Regions from separate parts of the Acidovorax sp. 106 genome, predicted to be linked through region 1. Evidence: predicted binding sites of a transcription regulator. Region 1 holds the regulator's gene; each other region holds the start of a gene.

What was found. The regulator sigma-54, encoded in region 1, starts transcription at its own class of promoters, with help from an activator protein. The targets are predictions, from matches to a motif close to TGGCANGNAANCTGCTTT.
Region 2: a site for sigma-54 is predicted at 1,852-1,869, ahead of C8C98_RS19855 (BMP family protein). Genes of this name have one in related genera too.
Region 3: a site for sigma-54 is predicted at 1,680-1,697, ahead of C8C98_RS07345 (pilin). Genes of this name have one in related genera too.

The regions. Positions count from the first base shown of each region.
Region 1 covers NZ_RCCC01000001.1:1,292,539-1,295,814, reverse strand. The annotation lists gene lptA (lipopolysaccharide transport periplasmic protein LptA) at 1-439, shown strand, start outside; gene lptB (LPS export ABC transporter ATP-binding protein) at 436-1,218, shown strand; gene C8C98_RS05830 (RNA polymerase factor sigma-54) at 1,283-2,911, shown strand; gene C8C98_RS05825 (class I SAM-dependent RNA methyltransferase) at 3,011-3,276, shown strand, end outside.
Region 2 covers NZ_RCCC01000001.1:4,517,827-4,521,102, forward strand. The annotation lists gene C8C98_RS19850 (nitrite reductase) at 1-1,537, opposite strand, end outside; gene C8C98_RS19855 (BMP family protein) at 1,935-2,945, shown strand; gene C8C98_RS19860 (5'-methylthioadenosine/S-adenosylhomocysteine nucleosidase) at 3,060-3,276, shown strand, end outside.
Region 3 covers NZ_RCCC01000001.1:1,654,031-1,657,306, forward strand. The annotation lists gene tfpZ (TfpX/TfpZ family type IV pilin accessory protein) at 1-368, opposite strand, end outside; gene C8C98_RS07340 (pilin) at 415-945, opposite strand; gene C8C98_RS07345 (pilin) at 1,064-1,615, opposite strand; gene C8C98_RS07350 (MBL fold metallo-hydrolase) at 1,836-2,630, opposite strand; gene C8C98_RS07355 (CHASE2 domain-containing protein) at 2,725-3,276, opposite strand, start outside.

The sequences.
Region 1 (3,276 bases):
CGGCATCGTCACGGCCGAAGCGGGCAAGCGCGCGTTCTTCCGCCAAAAGCGTGACACCCTGGCGGGCGCGCCCGAAGAGTTCATCGAAGGCGAAGGCGAAGTCATCGAGTACGACGGCCGGACCGACAACGTGCGCTTCATCACCCGCGCCGAGCTGCGGCGCTACCGTGGTGGCGCCTTGAGCGACGAGATCACCGGCGCGGTCGTCGTCTACAACAACCTGACCGATGTCTTCACGGTCGATGGGCAAAAGAAGGCCTTGCCCGCCAGCGGGGCAGAGGGCCAGGCCAGCAGCGGTGGCCGCGTGCGGGCCGTATTGGCCCCCAAAGACCCCAAGGCGCCTGCTGCGGCACCGGGCTCCAGCGCGGCCAGCCCGGCCCCTGCGGCCTCGGCGCCCGTGCTGCGGCCCAGCACCTCTTTGGGCGGTGCCATCCAGTGAGCGATCGTTCCGTCAAAGCCCCGGCAGCGGGGGCGTCTTCCAGTCGCCTTGAGGTCGCCCACCTAGCCAAGTCTTACGGCAGCCGCAAGGTGGTCAAAGATGTGTCCCTGGTGGTGCAAAAAGGCGAGGTCGTCGGTTTGCTGGGGCCCAATGGGGCGGGCAAAACCACTTCGTTCTACATGATCGTGGGGCTGGTGCGCAGCGATGGGGGGGATATCCGCATCGACGGCCAATCGGTGGCGCACATGCCCATTCACAGCCGTTCGCGCTTGGGGCTGTCGTATTTGCCGCAAGAGGCGTCCATCTTCCGCAAACTCACGGTGGAAGAGAACGTGCGCGCGGTGCTGGAGTTGCAGCGTGACGAACACAACGCCCCCCTGTCGCGGGCGGCGATTGAAGATCAGCTCACCTCGCTGCTGCAAGAGCTGCGGGTGGACCACCTGCGTGCTTCGCCCGCGCTGGCCTTGTCGGGTGGCGAGCGCCGCCGCGTCGAAATCGCCCGCGCCCTGGCCACGCAGCCGCGCTTTATCCTGCTGGACGAGCCCTTTGCGGGCATCGACCCCATCGCTGTGATCGAGATCCAGCGCATCATCGGTTTCCTGAAAGCGCGCGGCATTGGCGTGCTCATCACCGACCACAACGTGCGCGAGACCCTGGGCATTTGCGACCACGCCTTCATCATCAGCGATGGCCGTGTGCTGGCGCAGGGCACGCCGGCTGAGATCGTGGACAACGCCGAGGTGCGCCGTGTGTACCTGGGCGAACACTTCCGCATGTGATGGCTTGGCGCGGTGTGGCTATGCGGTGTGTGACGGATCGTGCGGTGTTGCAGGGGGCTGAGGCATGAAGCCCGGCCTGTCCCTGCGGGTCTCTCAGCACCTGGCCCTCACGCCGCAGTTGCAGCAGTCCATCCGGCTGCTGCAGTTGTCGACCCTGGAGTTGGGGCAAGAGGTTGAGCAGATGCTCGACGAAAACCCCTTCCTGGAGCGCAACGCCGACGAAGCCGTGCGCGAAGAGTTTGGCCTGGAGCACGCCGACACCCCCGTACAGGCCGACGAGTACAGTGCAGACGATGCTATCTATTCAGGAGCTGCCAGCGCTTCATCCACAAGCGCTGAGGCCACTTCTGATGCGCAAGGTGACGCCTCGGGCGATGCCGACTACACCAGCAGCACCGCCTCTGACGAGCCCGATTGGGGCGGGGACGGCACCGTGGAGATGGCGCCCAACGACAGCGAATGGGGCGGCGACGCAGCCCCCCGCACCCGCAACGACATGGAGGGCGACGAGGCCGACGCCACGGAGCTAGCGCGCTCGCAAGAGTCCCTCACCGCCTTTTTGCACCGCCAGGCCCTGGCACTGCGCCTGTCTGAGGTGGACCGCGCTGCCCTGCGCTTTCTCATCGAATCGCTGAACGACGATGGCTACCTGGAAGAGCCGCTGCAAGAGCTGGCCATCAGCCTTGCGGGCCCGGATGACCTGGAGCAAATTGACGAGTTGGTGCACCGCTTTACGGTAGCCCAGCGCCTGCTGCAAACCCTGGAGCCTGTGGGCGTGGGCGCTCGCAACCTCGCCGAATGCCTGACCCTGCAACTCAGCGCCCTGGCGGCCGACCCTGACAGCGAGGCCCCTGCGGCCGTGGTGCAGACCGCTTTGCTGATCTGCCAGCAGCCGCTGGAGATGCTGGCCCGCCGCGATGTGCGCCGCCTCACCCAGGCTTGCACCGAAGGCGGCGCTGCGGGTGAAGAACGCACCCGCGCCGCCATGGCCCTGATTGCCCGGCTGGAGCCGCGCCCCGGGCGCCGCTTTGCCGACGTGGAGCGCAACATCATCATCCCCGATGTGATTGTGCGCAAAGCCGGGCGGGCCAACGGCAACAGCGGCCAGCACAACTTCATCGTGGCGCTGAACCCCGATGTGATGCCGCGCTTGCGCGTGCACGACATCTACGCCGGTGCGCTGCGCGGCCACAAGGGCGGCGAGGGCCACCAGGGCATGCAGCAGCGCCTGCAAGAGGCCCGCTGGTTCATCAAGAACATCCAGCAGCGCTTTGACACCATCTTGCGTGTCTCGCGCGCCATCGTGGAGCGGCAAAAGAGCTTCTTCACCCACGGCGAGCTGGCCATGCGCCCGCTGGTGCTGCGTGACATTGCCGACGAGCTGGGCCTGCACGAGTCCACCATCAGCCGCGTGACCACGGCCAAATACATGGCCACACCCATCGGCACCTACGAGTTGAAGTATTTCTTCGGCTCTGGCCTGGGCACCGAAACCGGTGGCAACGCCTCCAGCACGGCGGTGCGCGCGCTCATCAAGCAGTTTGTGGCCGCTGAGAGCCCCACCAAGCCGTTGTCCGATAGCCAACTGGCCGAAATGCTCAAGGAGCAGGGCATCGAATGCGCCCGCCGCACGGTGGCCAAGTACCGCGAATCGCTCAAGATTGCACCGGCCAATTTGCGCAAGTCGCTGTAGCCTGACGTTGATGTCGCAGCGCCTGCAACCGGGCCTGGCAGTACAGGGTGGGCGATGTACCTGCCCTGGCATGATCCGGCCCCACCCGAGGTATTCACCATGAACCAACTCCAACTCTTTCTCCCCTGCGCCGCTGGCGTCGAGGGCTTCCTCGCCGATGAGGTGCATGGCATCACCGGCCTTACGGGGCAAGACCTGCTGGTCGGGCGGGGCGGCGTGCTGCTGCGCAGCTCGTGGCGCCATGCGCTGCAGCTGAACCTGCACAGCCGCCTGACCCAGCGTGTGCTGGTGCAACTGGCGCACCGTCCCTACCGCTCTGAAAACGACCTTTATGCCATGGCCAGCGAGGTGGCCTGGGAGATCTG
Region 2 (3,276 bases), 3.2 Mb from region 1:
TGGCACCGCCATCATCAGGCAGGCCAGCCCACTCGGCAATCGGCAGCACGGTGTAGCCCTTGTCCAGGTTCTTGATGTCGTACACCACCACCGACTGCGAGACCTTTGGATCAGGATTCAGTGGAGCGTCCGAGTACAAGTGCTGCGACTTGGGGTGGCTCTTGATGAACAGCGCACCGCCGCCTGGGCCCTTGAGCTTGGCCACTTCCTTGAACGCATACTGGGCATGCTTCTTGGGGTCGGTGCCGATCAGCGAGATGGTCTCGTCACCCAAGTGACCCGTGGACCACACAGGACCGAACTTGGGGTGCACAAAGTTGGCGCCACGGCCTGGGTGAGGGATCTTGCCCACGTCCACCACGGCTTGCAGCTTGCCTTCCTTGGCATCCACCACACCAATCTTGTTGCTGTTGTTAGCGGCCACCATGAAGTAGCGCTTGGTCGAATCCCAGCCACCGTCGTGCAGGAAGCGGGCCGAACCCAGCTCGGTGATCTTGAGGGCGTCCACATCCTTGTAGTCCACCATCAGCGTCTTGCCGGTTTCCTTCACGTTCACGATGAACTCAGGCTTGAAGTGCGAAGCCACGATCGAGGCCACGCGGGGCTCGGGGTGGTACTCCTGCGTGTCCACCGTCATGCCACGGGTCGAGACGATCTTCATGGGCTCCAGCGTGTCGCCATTCATGATGACGAACTGAGGGGGCCAGTAAGCGCCAGCAATGGCCAGCTTGTCGGTGAAGTCGCCTTCCTTGCCCTTGTACTTGGAGGTGTCCACCGAACGGGCTTCCAGGCCAATGCGGATTTCAGCGACGTTGTCGGGCTTGGCCATCCACAGATCGATCATGTTCACGCGGCCATCGCGGCCGATCACGAACAGGTAGCGGCCCGATGCCGAGGTGCGCGAGATGTGCACCGCGTAGCCGGTCTTGATGATGTTGATGATCTGCTTGGTGTCGCCATCGATCAGCGCCACTTCGCCCGCATCACGCAGCGTGGTCGAGAAGATGTTGGCGATGTTGTAATCGTTCATCTTCTTGGTTGGGCGGTCCTTCGGCGGCACCAGCACCTTCCAGGTCTTCTTCATGTCCGCCATGCTCCACTCGGGAGGCATAGGGGGGTCTTGCTGGATGTAGCGGGCCATCATGTCCACGTCGGACTCGCTCATCTCACCCGAAGTCTGCCAGTTAGGCATGCCAGCGGGCGAGCCGTAGGCGATGAACACCTTGAGGTAATCCGTGCCCTTGGGCAGCGTCACATCAGGCGTCAGGGGCTTACCGGTGGCGCCCTTGCGCAGCACGCCGTGGCAGCCAGCGCAACGCTCAAAGTAAGTTTGGCGAGCACGGTCAAACTCGGCCTGCGTCATTTTGGGCGCGGCAGGGTTTGTGCTTTGGTACATCGGCTGATTGGCCAAAGGGGACGAGCCTGCCTGGTAGTTCATCTCGGCGGGTGTCACGCTCTTCTTGTCATCGGCATACGCCGTAAGGGCCAGAGTGGACATTGCCAGTGCCGCAAGGCGCGCCAGCTTTCGGGTTGTCATGGGGACTCCTTGTATGTCGCGGCCCAAGATGGCTCATTCCATCCCTCCAACTGGCCTGCTGCGGGCTGCGACGACTGGGTTTCAGCAGGCTCGCGGCCATTCTTCGCCAGCCTCCCCACCGCCGCTTTGATACCTATCAAATGATTCATTCAACATGCACTATTAAACCAACATCCAACGGCTGCATAGAGGGAAATCCTTGATCACGTCACGACCGGCATGGAAGGCAGCCCGCCATGCACTTCTGGCAGACTGTGCAGCGCAATCCCGCCATGGAACGCCCGCCGCACAGCTGCCTGCGCGAGGGCCATCGCTGGCGTGCAAATTGCTAGTTTCATCGTGTTCTGGAGGCCCTGCACGGCCTCTCCTTCGCCAGTCCCACCCAAGGAACCGCACCATGACCACTCGCCGCATCTTCACCGGACGCCTGCTCTGCACCTCCATGGCCCTCTCAGCCGCCATGGCGATGGCGCCCTCACTGGCTGCAGCGCAGTCCAAGCTCAAGGTCGCAGCGATCTACACGGTGCCCTTTGAGCAGCAATGGGTCAGCCGCATCCACAAGGCCCTCAAGGCGGCCGAAGCGCGCGGAGAGATCGAATACAAGGCCAGTGAAAACGTCAGCAACGCCGACTACGAGCGCGTGATGCGCGAATACGCCACCGGCGGCAACCAGCTCATCGTGGGCGAGGCTTTTGCGGTAGAAGCCGCCGCCCGCAAGGTGGCCAAGGACTTCCCCAAAACCTCATTCCTGCTCGGCTCGTCGGGCAAGCCGCAGGCGCCCAATTTCAGCGTGTTCGACAACTACATCCAGGAGCCTGCCTACCTCAGCGGCATGATCGCGGGCGGCATGACCAAGTCCAACAAGATCGGCATGGTGGGCGGCTTCCCCATCCCCGAGGTCAACCGCCTGATGCACGCCTTCATGGCCGGCGCCAAAGAGACCAACCCCAAGGTCGAGTTCACCATCACCTTCATCAACAGCTGGTTTGACCCACCCAAGGCCAAGGAAGCCACCTTCGCCATGATCGACAAGGGCGCCGACGTGCTGTATGCCGAGCGCTTTGGCGTGAGCGACGCGGCCAAGGAAAAAGGCAAGCTCGCCATCGGCAACGTGATCGACACCCAGCCGCAGTACCCCGACACCGTGGTGGCCTCTGCCCTGTGGCACATGGAGCCCAGCATCGACCGCGCGCTGAAGCTGGTCAAGGACGGCAAATTCACCGCCGAGGACTACGGCCCGTATTCGATGATGAAGCACAAGGGCTCGGAGCTCGCGCCCCTGGGCACTTTCGAGAAGAAGGTGCCCGCCGATATCGTCGCCAAGGTCAAGGCCAAAGAAGCCGACATCCTGGCGGGCAAGTTCACAGTGAAGGTAGACGACAGCCAGCCCAAATCCACGGCCAAGTAAGCACGGCGGGCGCCCTGCCCGCTTGCCATTTCGATGGCGTGAACAGGCCACCCTCACAACGCGGTGGCCTGTTTTTTGAACGCCCACCGCAATGAACCGCTGACAAGGCACCCCATGACCTCACTCCCCGTCGCAAAGGCCTCGCAGGTCACCCGCTGTTCACGTCTTTTGGGCGCTGCGGCATTGGCCGCCATGGTCGCAGGCTGCGCTGCCACAGCGCCCGGCAAGACGGCGGTCCGGCTGGACGATACGCCCCGCATCGCCGTCATCTCCGCCTTCGCCCCCGAGCTGACCGTGCTGCTGCCCGAGGTGCAGCAGCCCGCCAAACACA
Region 3 (3,276 bases), 360 kb from region 1:
TCAGCAGCAGTTACAACACGCAGGCGATCCACCTCAAAAACCAAATGCACAGGCCTCGCTGTCGCGACGGTATGTATACCATAAGCCAAAGCAATACCCTGAACCAAAGCAACCAAAGATAAATCGAAAAATAATTCTCTTTTTATTTTTTCAGGATTAAAAATAATAAATGTAAGAAGTGGACCACAAATAACATCAACACCAACCACAAGCCAGAATAATTCCAACCCACCGACAATTTTATACAAAGGCCAAGGATACCAAACACCAAATACCAGCGCAGCCGTACATATTGTCAAAAACACCGAAAGAAGAAAATGATAAAAACATGCGCGCAACGCAAAATGTACGCGACGTAAATTAAACATCTATCCACCCAAAATCTCTTAAATTATCAAAAACCATTTTGCAAAACTAAGGGCTATATCGACAGTTGACCGGAACATACCGGTACGAGATGGTAGAAGCTATACCGCAGCCCCATACGATAGGTGCACTCATTGACAGCGGAGCGGACGGAATTGCAGAATTAGAAACAGTACCACTGCCAGGAGTGAGAACCACGGGCGAGCCTAGGAGTGCACCCAGCTCTCCAGTGTAGTTTATTGTAATGCGCGCTTCGCCCAAGGCAGGAGCTTGAACATTTGCAATACCGCCTATTGCGATTGATGCAACTTTTGCCCCAGCCGTATATTGATATGAATATGAACCAGATAATGGCGCACCCGTACCAGGGTAATTTAATATCCCGCCCTCTGGAGTAGACGAGAAATTTTCCGCCACCGCCGCCTTTGCAGCAGCCGCAAGAACCAAGCCCTCTGTAACCTGCGCGCGAACAACATAACCCCGATAGGTCGGTAAAGCCACAGCAGCCAAAATACCCAAAATGGCAACTACAACCATTAACTCAATCAGAGTAAAACCATTTTTTACAAATTTTCTCATGAAGCACCAAAATTAGATTTGATTATTACACTTCTATATTAAAAATTCGCAATTTAAAATCCAACTACACCACCAAAAAGAAAGGCCGCACAAGGCGGCCTAACAAAAGCGTTCACACTTATGGGGCAACTACAAAACGGCAGTTTGCAGGAACATACTTAAATGATGCGGTTGAAGCGATACCACAACCCCAAACCACTGGAGCGCCAGCAGCCAGCGGGCCTGAGGGAGACGCGGCGTTGGTTACTGTCCCGCTTCCTGGAGTCAGAACCAAGGGATTACCGAGCGTAGTGCCCAAGCTACCGGCGTACGTGATAGTGATACGGCCAGAGTTAGGAGCAACAGGAGTAGCAATGGTAGTTGCAGCGATTGCAACAGTTGCCACATTGGTGCCAGCTGTGTATTCATAGCCGTAGGTGGTATTTCCTGCAGCCGGGGCCACAATCGCACCAGCACCTGCATACGCTTCAATGGTGCCTTGTGTTGTGTTTGCAAAGGTTTCTGCAACGGCCGTCTTGGCAGCCGAAGCCAAACTCAAACCTTCGGAAACCTTGGCACGCACAGTGTAATCTTGGTAAGCAGGCAGAGCCACAGCAGCCAGAATACCGATGATGGCCACCACGATCATCAGTTCGATCAGGGTAAAACCTTTTTGCAGCGAACGCTTCATAAATCTCTCCTCGGGGTAAATTGCAAGTGAAAACCTGTCGATTGTTCTTCAGGCTGGTTCTCTAAAAGCAGATAGCGTGCCAGCTTGCGAAATACGGTAGAAGCACACTTTCCTAAGCGCCAGAGGGCCGACTTCTCCACAAACGGCATCGGGTCACCGCATGGCCTGCGTCACATTGACATTTTTGTTCCGCCACGAATGTCACGGAACACATAGCTAGTTACACATCAAAGACCTGTCCAGCCTGCAGCCAGCGGATATCTGCAGTGGCGCTCAGTCCCATCTGGTCTATCTCTTGAAGAATGAGGCTGGTTTCTGATGGCTTGGTGTGGGTAATGTAGATGGGGTAGCTCGTGTCCCCAGCCCTGTGGGCCAGTTCAGCAGCCAAAGTTTGGGGCGACAAGTGCAAGCTGCGGCGTGCCAGTTCACTCTCCCGGTTGCTGAAGGCGGTTTCAATGACCAGCATGCCCACAGGCCGTGGCGGCTGTAGTTGGGTCAGTTGCTCAAGCTGATCCCAAAAGGCTGGATTGCGCTCGGTGTCGCCGCTGAAAGCCCACCAACCTCTTTCACCACGCACGGCATAGCCCACTGCAGGCACCGTATGGACGGCCGGCAGCACTTGTACCCAAGTACCGTCCACATGGACCGCGCGCCCCTCGACCAAGGGGCGGTATCGCAGAAACGGGTTCTGCACTGACGGAATGCGGCTGAAGTCTGGCCAGATGGTGTTGTTAAAGACGTGCGTCTGCAGTGCAGCAATGGTGGCGGGCAGGGCATGGACCAAGACGGGTTGGCTGCGCAAGGAAGACACAGCGTCCAGCATGAGTGGCAATGCCGCCACATGGTCCAGGTGGGAGTGGGTCAGAAAGACATGGTCGATCTGGGCCATCTCGTCCAGCGTCAAATCCCCCACCCCAGTACCTGCGTCGATAAGGATGTTGTGATTGATGAGAAAAGAGGTGGTCCGGCAATCACGGGCGATGGCGCCTGAGCAACCCAGGACACGGACTTTCACAGGAACACGCCCCCGAAACGGCAGCGAGGCGGAACACCAGCATGGCCATCAGCTCCAAGGTCTTGGCGCAAGAAGAGTGGGCAAGAAGGGCGGGTCATTTGGTGTCAAAGTTAGTGGCACCATCCCAGTTCGGCTGGTGAGGCAGTGTTGCCAGCATTTGCAGGCGCTCTGCGTACAAGGCATACAAGGTGGATTGGGGGTCGCTGCGCAGCAGCATTTGCAAAGCGGCCATGCATTTTGCCCAGTCTTGAGCGCGGTAGTCTGTGAGAAATTGCCGCCAGACGGCGAGCCACTCCGTTTGTCCAGGAGTGGCCAGCGCATGCTCGGCCACCGGCGTATAGATCGCGACGGCCTGGGCTTTGCCTTTGACGCGCACGCGGTCCAGCTCTTGCCACAAAAATCCGGGGGCCTGGGCCTGGGTAAATTCGCTGGCGATGACCGCAACCCCGTAGGTTTTAGAGAGCCCTTCCAGGCGGGAGCCCAGGTTCACTGCATCGCCAATGACGGTGTAGCTGAGTCGAATGTCGGACCCCATATCACCTACACACATGGTGCCGGTGTTCAAACCAATGCCAACCCCGACCTCGGGCAGGCCTTGAGCGCGGTGCTCTTGGTTGAGCTGCTGCATGGCCTGCGCCATACCCAT